4 regions of the Mesorhizobium sp. 113-1-2 genome follow, and region 1 is predicted to be linked to each of the others. Evidence: riboswitches for the same ligand, from Rfam matches in the RefSeq annotation. Region 1 holds a riboswitch; each other region holds the start of a gene.
What was found. A riboswitch is a leader RNA that binds a small molecule or an ion and turns the genes downstream of it on or off. The one in region 1 is predicted to bind cobalamin.
Positions count from the first base shown of each region.

Region 1 (2,196 bases):
CGGCTGTTAGTTGTTGCCGAAGAGGTTGCGGTCAGCACCCTGGACCGGCGCCTGAGCAGCCGGCTCCGACTTCTTGGTCGAAGCGGTGTGCTGGCTGTCGACAGCCGTTGCTGCAGCGGCATTCGAACCATAGTGGTCGCTACCAGCGAAGGCGCTGCCGGAAATGGCCAGAAGGGCGACGGCAGTGAGAACAATCTTTTTCATTTTTGGTACTCCAGTATTTTTCTGTCCGTCTAGCGGCGTGTCTTGGGATTAAAATCGCGTCGTTCGGACAGGCCCGATGTGGGAAAGCCAGCTAGCCGTTTCCAATCACGAAGTTGTTTGCCGTGGACCAAGAATCCACCACTTGAAATTGTACCATGGCCTTCTACGTCAGATATTTCACTCTTTGATATCAGCATGTTAGGTGAAACCAGCGCTGCGATCACCAACTGTATCGAAGCCTCAGCGTTCACACCGTCCTGCACGCACCGTCAACAGAAACGAACCGTTCGGTTCGATTTTAGAATCTGCTAATAGTCACTTTTCGAAACCGTTAACCTTTTAGGCGCCCATTCCGGACCGATTCTGACGGCGGGCACTGCCGTCAACGAAAACGATTTTTCGTGACCGCTGTGCTTGACCCGATCATTGCGCATGCGTGTCGCGCCACATGGATGCGATGTCGCTTTCATGCCGATGTCGCAAACGCTGTCGTGATTAGATCATGGCATCTCAGGTGCCGCTTCGTGACGACGAGGCGGAGAATTGGGAAGCCGGTCAAAGTCCGGCGCTGCCCCCGCAACGGTGGTGGAGTTCAAGTCGCAACGGGAGACCACTGGGCGAGAGCCTGGGAAGGTGTCGCGACCGTCCGCAAGGACACTCCAGAGCCCGGAAACCAGCCCGAGATATCTAGACTCGACTGATCGCGGTGGGCGGTCAAGAGGCGGATGGCGCATGCCCGGCTTTCGCCGGCCTGCGTCCGATCCTTCCTCAATCACCACCATAGTCAGTCCTTAAATAGAAGAGGACAGGACATGGATGCGCGCAACGATATGCTGAGGCTCTTGAACAGCCGCAGAGAGGGCTTCTCGCTGGAGCAGCCCTTCTACACGGATCCCGATTTCTTCAAGCTCGACATGGAGCTGATCTGGTATCGCGACTGGCTGTTCGTCGGCCATGATTGCGAACTGCCGAAGCCCGGCAGTTTCATCACCGTGCAGATCGGCGACTATCCGGTCGTGCTGGTGCGCGATCAGCAGGGCAAGATCAACGCCTTCCACAATTCCTGCCGCCATCGCGGCAGCCGTGTCTGCAACACCGACAAGGGCACGGCCGCCAAGCTGGTCTGCCCCTATCACCAGTGGACCTATGAGCTGGACGGAAGGCTGCTGTTTGCCCGCCAGATGGCCGACGGTTTCGACAAGAGCCAGTTCAGCCTGAAGCCGGTCGCCTGCGAAAGCGTGGCCGGCTATATCTTCATCTGCCTGGCCAAGGTACCCGCCGACTTCGCGCCGATGCGGGCGATGATCGAACCCTATCTCAAGCCGCACCGGCTCGGCGAAGCAAAGATCGCCTTCGAGAGCACGATCGTCGAGAAGGGCAACTGGAAGCTCGTCTGGGAAAACAACCGCGAGTGCTACCATTGCGCCGGTAATCACCCGGAACTGTGCAAGACCTTCCCGGAAGCACCGACTGTGACCGGCGTGCAAGGCGCCGACAGCGATCCGGAGATGCTGGCGCACTGGGCCAAATGTGAGGCGGCCGGCCTGCCGAGCAAGTTCCGCATCGACCCGGCCGGGCAATACCGCGCCACAAGGGCGCCGCTGCTGCGCGACGCGGTCAGCTACACGATGAACGGCAAGCGGGCGGTGAAGAAGAACCTCTCCGACACGGTCTCCGCCGACCGTATCGGCACGTTGATGCACTATCACTACCCGACGACCTGGAACCATATCCTCATCGACCATGCCGTCACCTTCCGCGTGCTGCCGATCAGCGCCACGGAAACGGCGGTGACGACCAAATGGCTGGTGCACAAGGATGCGGTCGAGGGCATCGATTACGATCTTGCCGAACTCACCCATGTCTGGACCGAGACCAACGACCAGGACCGCCGCATCGTCGAGGAAAACGCCTTCGGCATCCTGTCGCCTGCCTATGAACCCGGTCCTTATTCGGAGCTGCACGAGGGCGGCGTGATCCAGTTCGTCGACT
Region 1 covers NZ_AP023242.1:429,815-432,010, forward strand. The annotation lists gene JN279_RS01940 (DUF680 domain-containing protein) at 7-204, opposite strand; cobalamin riboswitch at 700-900, shown strand; gene JN279_RS01945 (aromatic ring-hydroxylating oxygenase subunit alpha) at 1,017-2,196, shown strand, end outside.

Region 2 (2,196 bases), 2.9 Mb from region 1:
ATGCCGAAGCCGGCCACGAGCTCGAGCAGTTCCGCGCGGGCACGCGGATCGAGATGGTTGGTCGGCTCGTCCAGGAACAGCACTTTCGGTTGCTGCGCGATGGCGCGCGCCAGCTGGGCGCGCTGGCGTTCGCCGCCCGACAGCGAGCCGATGCTGCGGCCAAGCAGCGGCAACAGCCCGGTCCGGCGCAGCGCGTCGACGACGATGTCGCGTTCCTCGCTCCTGCGCCTCAGGCCGGCATGCGGGACGCGGCCAAGCTCGACATAGTCGATCACCGCCAGACGCGGATCCGGCTGGTCGGTCTGGCCGACGACGGCGATGTGCAAGGCGCGTTCGGCGGTCGAGATCCTGTCGAGGCGGCGCCCACCGAGCTTCACCTCGCCCGCATTTGGCCTGAGCATGCCAGAGAGCATGCGCAGCAGCGTGGTCTTGCCGGCACCATTGGGGCCGATGATGGCGAGACGATCGCCAGAGGCCACCGACAGGCTGACCGCATGGACCAGATCGCGGCCGTTCGCCATCGCGCAGAGGTCGCGGGCTTCGAGAAGCGGCATTGTCATCGGCTGTCGCCCGCAATCTTGGCCGGTCCGGGAATGCGGGCCAGAGTCTTGCCGGCCAGTCGCGGCGGACGTTGTCCGGAATTGCACCAGCCGTCGGCGAGCGATGCGTAAAGCCTGGCAAATCGCACGAGATCGCCGGCCTTGGCCTCGGCGTCGATGGAGCCGAAAAGATAGGAAGCCTTGCCCGGCGCCTGGAAGGCCACCGTCAGCGGCCGCGCACAGCCCGCCATGCATTCGACGCCTTCGATCGTGAAGCCATGCGCCACATCAGGCTCATGGTGAGCCGCAAGCCGGGAGCGCAGATCGGCGCAAAGGCTTTCGCCCGACCTGACCCCGGTTGGGATATCACGGCAAAGCGTGCACACGATGATGCGATGATCGATGGCGCCGTCCAACTTCCGTCACTTTCCAAAACTGGCGACGGAAGGATGTTGGCGAGCCGGCCGGCAAGACCGACGTCCACGTTTCCTCCCGGCACACCCCGTCCGGTCAACTCAGTGATGGCAGGTCTCCTGGCTCGCGGGTCGTTGCGCAATCCTGCCTTCCCAGCCTTGCCGGCCAGTGGCATGTCGGATCTTGCTCACCGCTTACAGTTGCGGGGGCAGCCACGGTCTCGACCTTTGCGGGTCTCACCGTGTTCCCTTTTCACCCCTTGCCTTTCGGCGCGGGGACCATCAGCCGAGCATCGTAGATTTGCCCCCGGCGCATCGCAACGATTCTTTTCGACCAAGCCTGTCACCATCGCGGCACCAGCAGCCTTGGCCTCATCAGAGAAGACACATGTGATATTTCCATTCGTAATGTCATAACATAACGTTAGAATGATATCCTCTGTCGCTGTCAATCCCCTTGTCGTGAGAGCCATGTCGGCTTGTCGGCAAGGTTGCGACCGCGCAAGGCGGAGTTCAGTCAAACCACCCCGGCTGGAGGCAACCGAAAATATCCGAAATTGACCATCGAAGCGCTTGCGCAAGCGCTTCGATTAGATTAATTCAATCTCCGTGACGAATTTGGCGACGGAAAAACCACGCCACCAACTTCGCCTTCGGAGGGTCAGCAACAGTCACTGTCGACACGCGTCGCGCTCGCGCTTCGCGGCGGCTTGCTGCTGCCTGTCATTGTCAGATCGAACCGGGAGGAAAACGATGAACATCAAACAGAATGCACTGTCCCGCCGCACTTTCATGAAGGCTTCCGCGGCACTCGGCGCGACCGCAGTGGCGGCGGCGTCAGGGGTCAAGGTGGCGCGGGCCGCGCCCGCCGAAATCAGGTATTTCTACCGGGCGCCATGGCCGTCCTCGGAGGTCTACGCCAATTGGCTGATCGACGAATGGAACAAGAAGAATGGCGACCGGGTCCATGTCACCGGAGCCAGCGTCGACGGCGAGACCTACAAGACCAAGCAGACGATCGAGCTGTCATCGAGCAATCCGCCTGATCTTTTCTATTCCTGGGAAGGCGGCCGCGGCAAGGAGATCGTCGACAACGGTTTCTCCGCCGATCTGACGCCCTATTACGAGAAGTATGGCTGGGACAAGAAGCTGAACCCGGCCGGCGTGGCGCTGTCAGTCTACAATGGCAAGAAGCATTTCGTGCCGACGGAGATGAGCGCGTCGGTGGTCTGGTACCGCAAGGA
Region 2 covers NZ_AP023242.1:5,443,567-5,445,762, forward strand. The annotation lists gene JN279_RS26550 (ABC transporter ATP-binding protein) at 1-560, opposite strand, end outside; gene JN279_RS26555 (DUF1636 family protein) at 557-955, opposite strand; cobalamin riboswitch at 1,046-1,252, opposite strand; gene JN279_RS26560 (ABC transporter substrate-binding protein) at 1,706-2,196, shown strand, end outside.
Region 2: it holds a riboswitch for cobalamin, as region 1 does, so the genes downstream of both, JN279_RS26555 (DUF1636 family protein) here and JN279_RS01945 (aromatic ring-hydroxylating oxygenase subunit alpha) in region 1, are expected to answer to the same signal.

Region 3 (2,196 bases), 3.6 Mb from region 1:
ACCGGCCTGCTGCAGATCGATTCCGTCAGCGCGGTAGTGCGCGCTCACTATATGCCGCTCTATTCGCGGCTTGGCCCCTACCCGCTCGCCTTACTCGACAATGCCGCGGTGACCCGCAAGCGCACGGTGTTCGAATACTGGGCGCACGAGGCCTCCTTCCTGCCGGTCGAAACCTACCCGCTGATGCGCTGGCGCATGCAGCGCGCCGAGCAAGGCGACGAGATGTATCTGGGCCTGGCCAAATGGGGCCGCGAGCACGCCGCCTATATAGAAGAGATTTATCGCGCGGTCGCCGAGCGCGGCCCGATCGCCGCCTCCGCGCTCGAAGGCCAGAAGGGTTCGGGCGGCTGGTGGGGCTGGAGCCATGCCAAACATGCCTTCGAATGGCTGTTCTGGGCCGGGCGCATCACCACGGCGCACCGCCGCGGCTTCGAGCGCTTCTATGATTTGCCCGAGCGCGTCCTGCCGCAGGCGATCCTCGATCTGCCGGTGCCCGCCCCGGAGGACGCGCATCGCGAATTGCTGCGCATTTCCGCCCGCGCCCACGGCATCGCGACATCAGGCGATTTGCGCGACTATTTCCGCTTGTCGCCGGCCGACATGAAGGGCCGGTTGGAGGAACTGGTCGAGTTGGGCGAGCTCGTGCCGGTGCGAGTCGAAGGCTGGGACAAGCCGGCTTACCTTCACAAGGACGCGCGCCTGCCCCGGAAAATCGAGGCGCGCGCCTTGCTGGCGCCGTTCGACCCGGTGGTGTTCGAACGATCGCGCTCGGAGCGGCTGTTCGATTTCCACTACCGCATCGAGATCTACACGCCAGCTGAGAAGCGCCAATACGGCTATTACGTCCTGCCGTTCCTGTTCGGCGACCGGATCGTCGCGCGCGTCGACCTCAAGGCAGACCGGCCAGCCAGCGTCCTGCGCGTCCATGCCGCCTACCCTGAGCCCAACGCACCGCCTGAAACCGCTGCGCAGCTCTTTGAGGAACTGAAGCAGATGCAGGGCTGGCTCGGCCTTGAACGCATGGAAGTGACGCCGGCCGGCGATCTGGGCCCGGCGCTGGCCGACATCGCCGTGTCGTAGCCGCGCGTTGACACCGCTGCCTGCAAAAGCCTAAATCCGGTTCAGACGGTCCCTTGCCCGCAACGGCAGGGGCTAAGAGGGAATGCGGTGCGGGATGAAAATCTCAAATCCGCGGCTGTCCCCGCAACTGTAAGCGAAGAGCCAAGGCCGAAAGCCACTGGGAGTTTCCCGGGAAGGCGGCACCCAAGGCGATGACCCGCGAGCCAGGAGACCTGCCGTCTGCGACAGAAGAATCCGATCGCCCGGCGGGTTTCCGGGCAAGGAGCCCGGCTTTTTGGACCAGAACAGCAGTTTTTCGGCTGGCACAGCGGATATCTCGTCCGCCGACAGCGAAGCCTTGGCCGGCATCACGGTCATCGTCTGCGCCTCCTGTCGCGACGAGACCGGCTCCGACGCCCATCCCCGCGCCGGCGAACTGTTGGCCGAGGACACGCGCCGTGCAGCGTCTGACGACCATATCCGAGTGCGCACGGTCGAGTGCCTTGGCAATTGCAAGCGCCGGCTGAGCGCGGCGATCCTGCGCGACGGCTGCTGGAGCTATGTGTTCGGCGACCTGACCGCGGCCAGCGGCGCCGACCTCGTCACCGGCGCCAAACTCTTCGCCACCTCGACCGACGGCCTCATCCCCTGGCGTGGCCGGCCCGATTCCCTCAAGCGCGGCCTCGTTGCCCGCATTCCACCTCTCGACCTGTTGAAGGATTGATCATGAGCGCTTCCGTCTCCCGTGTCCCCTGCACCGTCGTCACCGGCTTCCTTGGCGCCGGCAAGACGACGCTGGTCCGCCATCTCCTGGAAAACGCCGGCGGCAAGCGCATCGCGATCATCGTCAACGAGTTCGGCGACATCGGCATCGACGGCGAAATCCTGAAAGGCTGCGGCATCGACACCTGCCCCGAGGAAAACATCGTCGAGCTGGCCAATGGCTGCATCTGCTGCACAGTGGCCGACGATTTCGTGCCGGCGCTCGACCAGATCCTGTCGCTCAACCCCAAGGTCGACCATATCCTGATCGAAACCTCGGGCCTCGCTCTGCCCAAGCCGCTGGTCCAGGCGTTCCAGTGGCCGACAGTGAAGAGCCGCGTGACCGTCGACGGAGTCATCGCCGTGGTCGATGGC
Region 3 covers NZ_AP023242.1:4,003,257-4,005,452, reverse strand. The annotation lists gene JN279_RS19415 (winged helix-turn-helix domain-containing protein) at 1-1,080, shown strand, start outside; cobalamin riboswitch at 1,110-1,314, shown strand; gene JN279_RS19410 (DUF1636 family protein) at 1,355-1,783, shown strand; gene cobW (cobalamin biosynthesis protein CobW) at 1,786-2,196, shown strand, end outside.
Region 3: it holds a riboswitch for cobalamin, as region 1 does, so the genes downstream of both, JN279_RS19410 (DUF1636 family protein) here and JN279_RS01945 (aromatic ring-hydroxylating oxygenase subunit alpha) in region 1, are expected to answer to the same signal.

Region 4 (2,196 bases), 890 kb from region 1:
TCGAATCGACTGTTTATAAATCAGATCAATATGGATTTCGAGCAATTCATGACTAAACTGGACAATCGCGTTAACTTTTTGCCTCCTGAGCTGAAAAATAGTCGAATCAAGAAACTCAGGGCGGCCGGGCGTATCCAATGAAATCAAGAATGAAGAAGCCCTACAGTTGACCGGGCTTTCTCTTGATGCGGCCTTGTGTGCTCGCTCGGGCACATGCTCAATAATGTGGGCGAAGGGTAGGAAATTCACTATCGGCACGAACCCGCTCCAACCAATCCTCGCCCGCGATTGGGTTCCCAAAGCCGCGTTCGCGGCCTCGCGTAAGAACCGCCCGCTGCATATCTGACGGTTGCAAAGTCTTGCGGATCAGCGCCGATCCACGGCGCTTCGTTCTTGGTGGCCTCGGTGAGGCCGGAGCTTTTCCTTTTCTCGTTGAGATAGTTGGAAGGCTCGCACATCAGCGGCATTGGCAACGTCGGCCGCATGCGACAACGCCTGTTGCGACACGCTCTTTTCGTGCCGATGGGACAAAGACCTCTCCGAGCCTGCACTGATAAGAGGCGGCATCGTAAGCGGCTTTGGGCGAAAGAGACCGATCAGCGCAAGGGCATTATTCGCATCATCACATAAACATCTCGTTATATGTATTGACAAGGAGCGAAGCTGCTGTGATTGTGCGCATGTCGTGGTTCTCCGCGCGGCACTGCCGTAGCGGAGCTAAGAGGGAAGCCGGTGCGATGCCGGCGCTGCCCCCGCAACTGTTAGCGGCGAGCCAAGCCCATTGGTGTCACTGAGGCGAACGGCCTCGGGAAGACGGGCAGAGGCTTTGACCCGCGAGCCAGGAGACCTGCCACGACGAACAACGTCCACGGGCGGGGTGTCTCGGTGGCCGCGGTAGCCTGGCTTCGTGCCGCCTACTCGCGCGTTCCTTGTCCCCACGCCCCAACCATCGGGGTATGGCATGACTGTCTCTCAACAAATTCCAGTGGCAACGCTCGGCGTGCCGCGTATCGGTCGACGGCGGGAACTCAAATTCGCGCTTGAAAGCTACTGGTCCGGAAAATCTCCCGCTGCCGACCTGCTCGCGACGGCGAAGGCGCTACGCGCCGCCAGCTGGAGGGAGCAGCACGATCGCGGCGTGTCGAAAATCCCGTCCAACGATTTCTCGCTTTATGACCATGTGCTCGACACCGTCGCCATGGTCGGCGCCGTGCCGGCACGATACACCTGGACTGACGGCGAGGTCCCACTCGATACCTATTTCGCCATGGCGCGCGGCAACCAAGATCAGGCCGCTGATTGCGGACATGCCGGTGACGAGCATGCGGCCAACGGGCATGGCCTTGCCGCGATGGAAATGACCAAATGGTTCGACACCAACTATCACTACATTGTGCCGGAACTTACCGACGATCAGAGCTTTGCCCTCTCGTCGGCGAAACCGGTCGATCATTTCCTCGAGGCCAAGGCGCTCGGCATCCACACGCGCCCGGTCCTGCTTGGACCGGTTACCTTTCTCAAGTTGGCGAAGTCACCTGAGGAAGGTTTCAACCCTATCGCGCTCCTGCCACGGCTGCTGCCCGTCTACGAGGAGCTCCTGCGGAGGCTGAAGCTCGCGGGAGCCGATTGGGTACAGATCGATGAGCCGGCGCTCGTGCTGGATCTGATTCCCAACGAACGGGATGCGCTCCAATTCGCCTACTGCCGGCTGGCGAAAGCAGCACCCGAGTTGAAGATCATGGTCGCTACCTATTTCGGATCGCTGGGAGACAATCTCGAGACCGCAATTTCTCTGCCCGTGGCGGGACTGCACGTCGATCTCGTGCGCGCTCCAGAGCAGTTGGAGACCGTCGGCCGGCTCGCGCAGAAGGAACTTGTGCTCTCGCTCGGGCTGATCGACGGCCGCAACGTCTGGCGCGCGAACCTGCCTGCCATACTTGACCGCATCAAGCCGATCGTCGCCGACTGGCCGTTGGACCGCGTGGAGATCGCCCCGTCCTGCTCGATGCTGCATGTGCCGATCGACCTGGACATGGAGACGACACTCGATGCGGACGTGAAATCGTGGCTCGCCTTCGCGGCGCAAAAAACCGACGAGCTGGTCGTGCTCGCCCGTGCCCTGGCTGAAGGCCGGGACGCGGTCGCCGCCGAACTAGAGGCGTCGGCTGAGGCTGCCGCCGCTCGCGCGACATCCGC
Region 4 covers NZ_AP023242.1:7,478,971-7,481,166, forward strand. The annotation lists gene JN279_RS35890 (SIR2 family protein) at 1-141, shown strand, start outside; cobalamin riboswitch at 670-869, shown strand; gene metE (5-methyltetrahydropteroyltriglutamate--homocysteine S-methyltransferase) at 986-2,196, shown strand, end outside.
Region 4: it holds a riboswitch for cobalamin, as region 1 does, so the genes downstream of both, metE (5-methyltetrahydropteroyltriglutamate--homocysteine S-methyltransferase) here and JN279_RS01945 (aromatic ring-hydroxylating oxygenase subunit alpha) in region 1, are expected to answer to the same signal.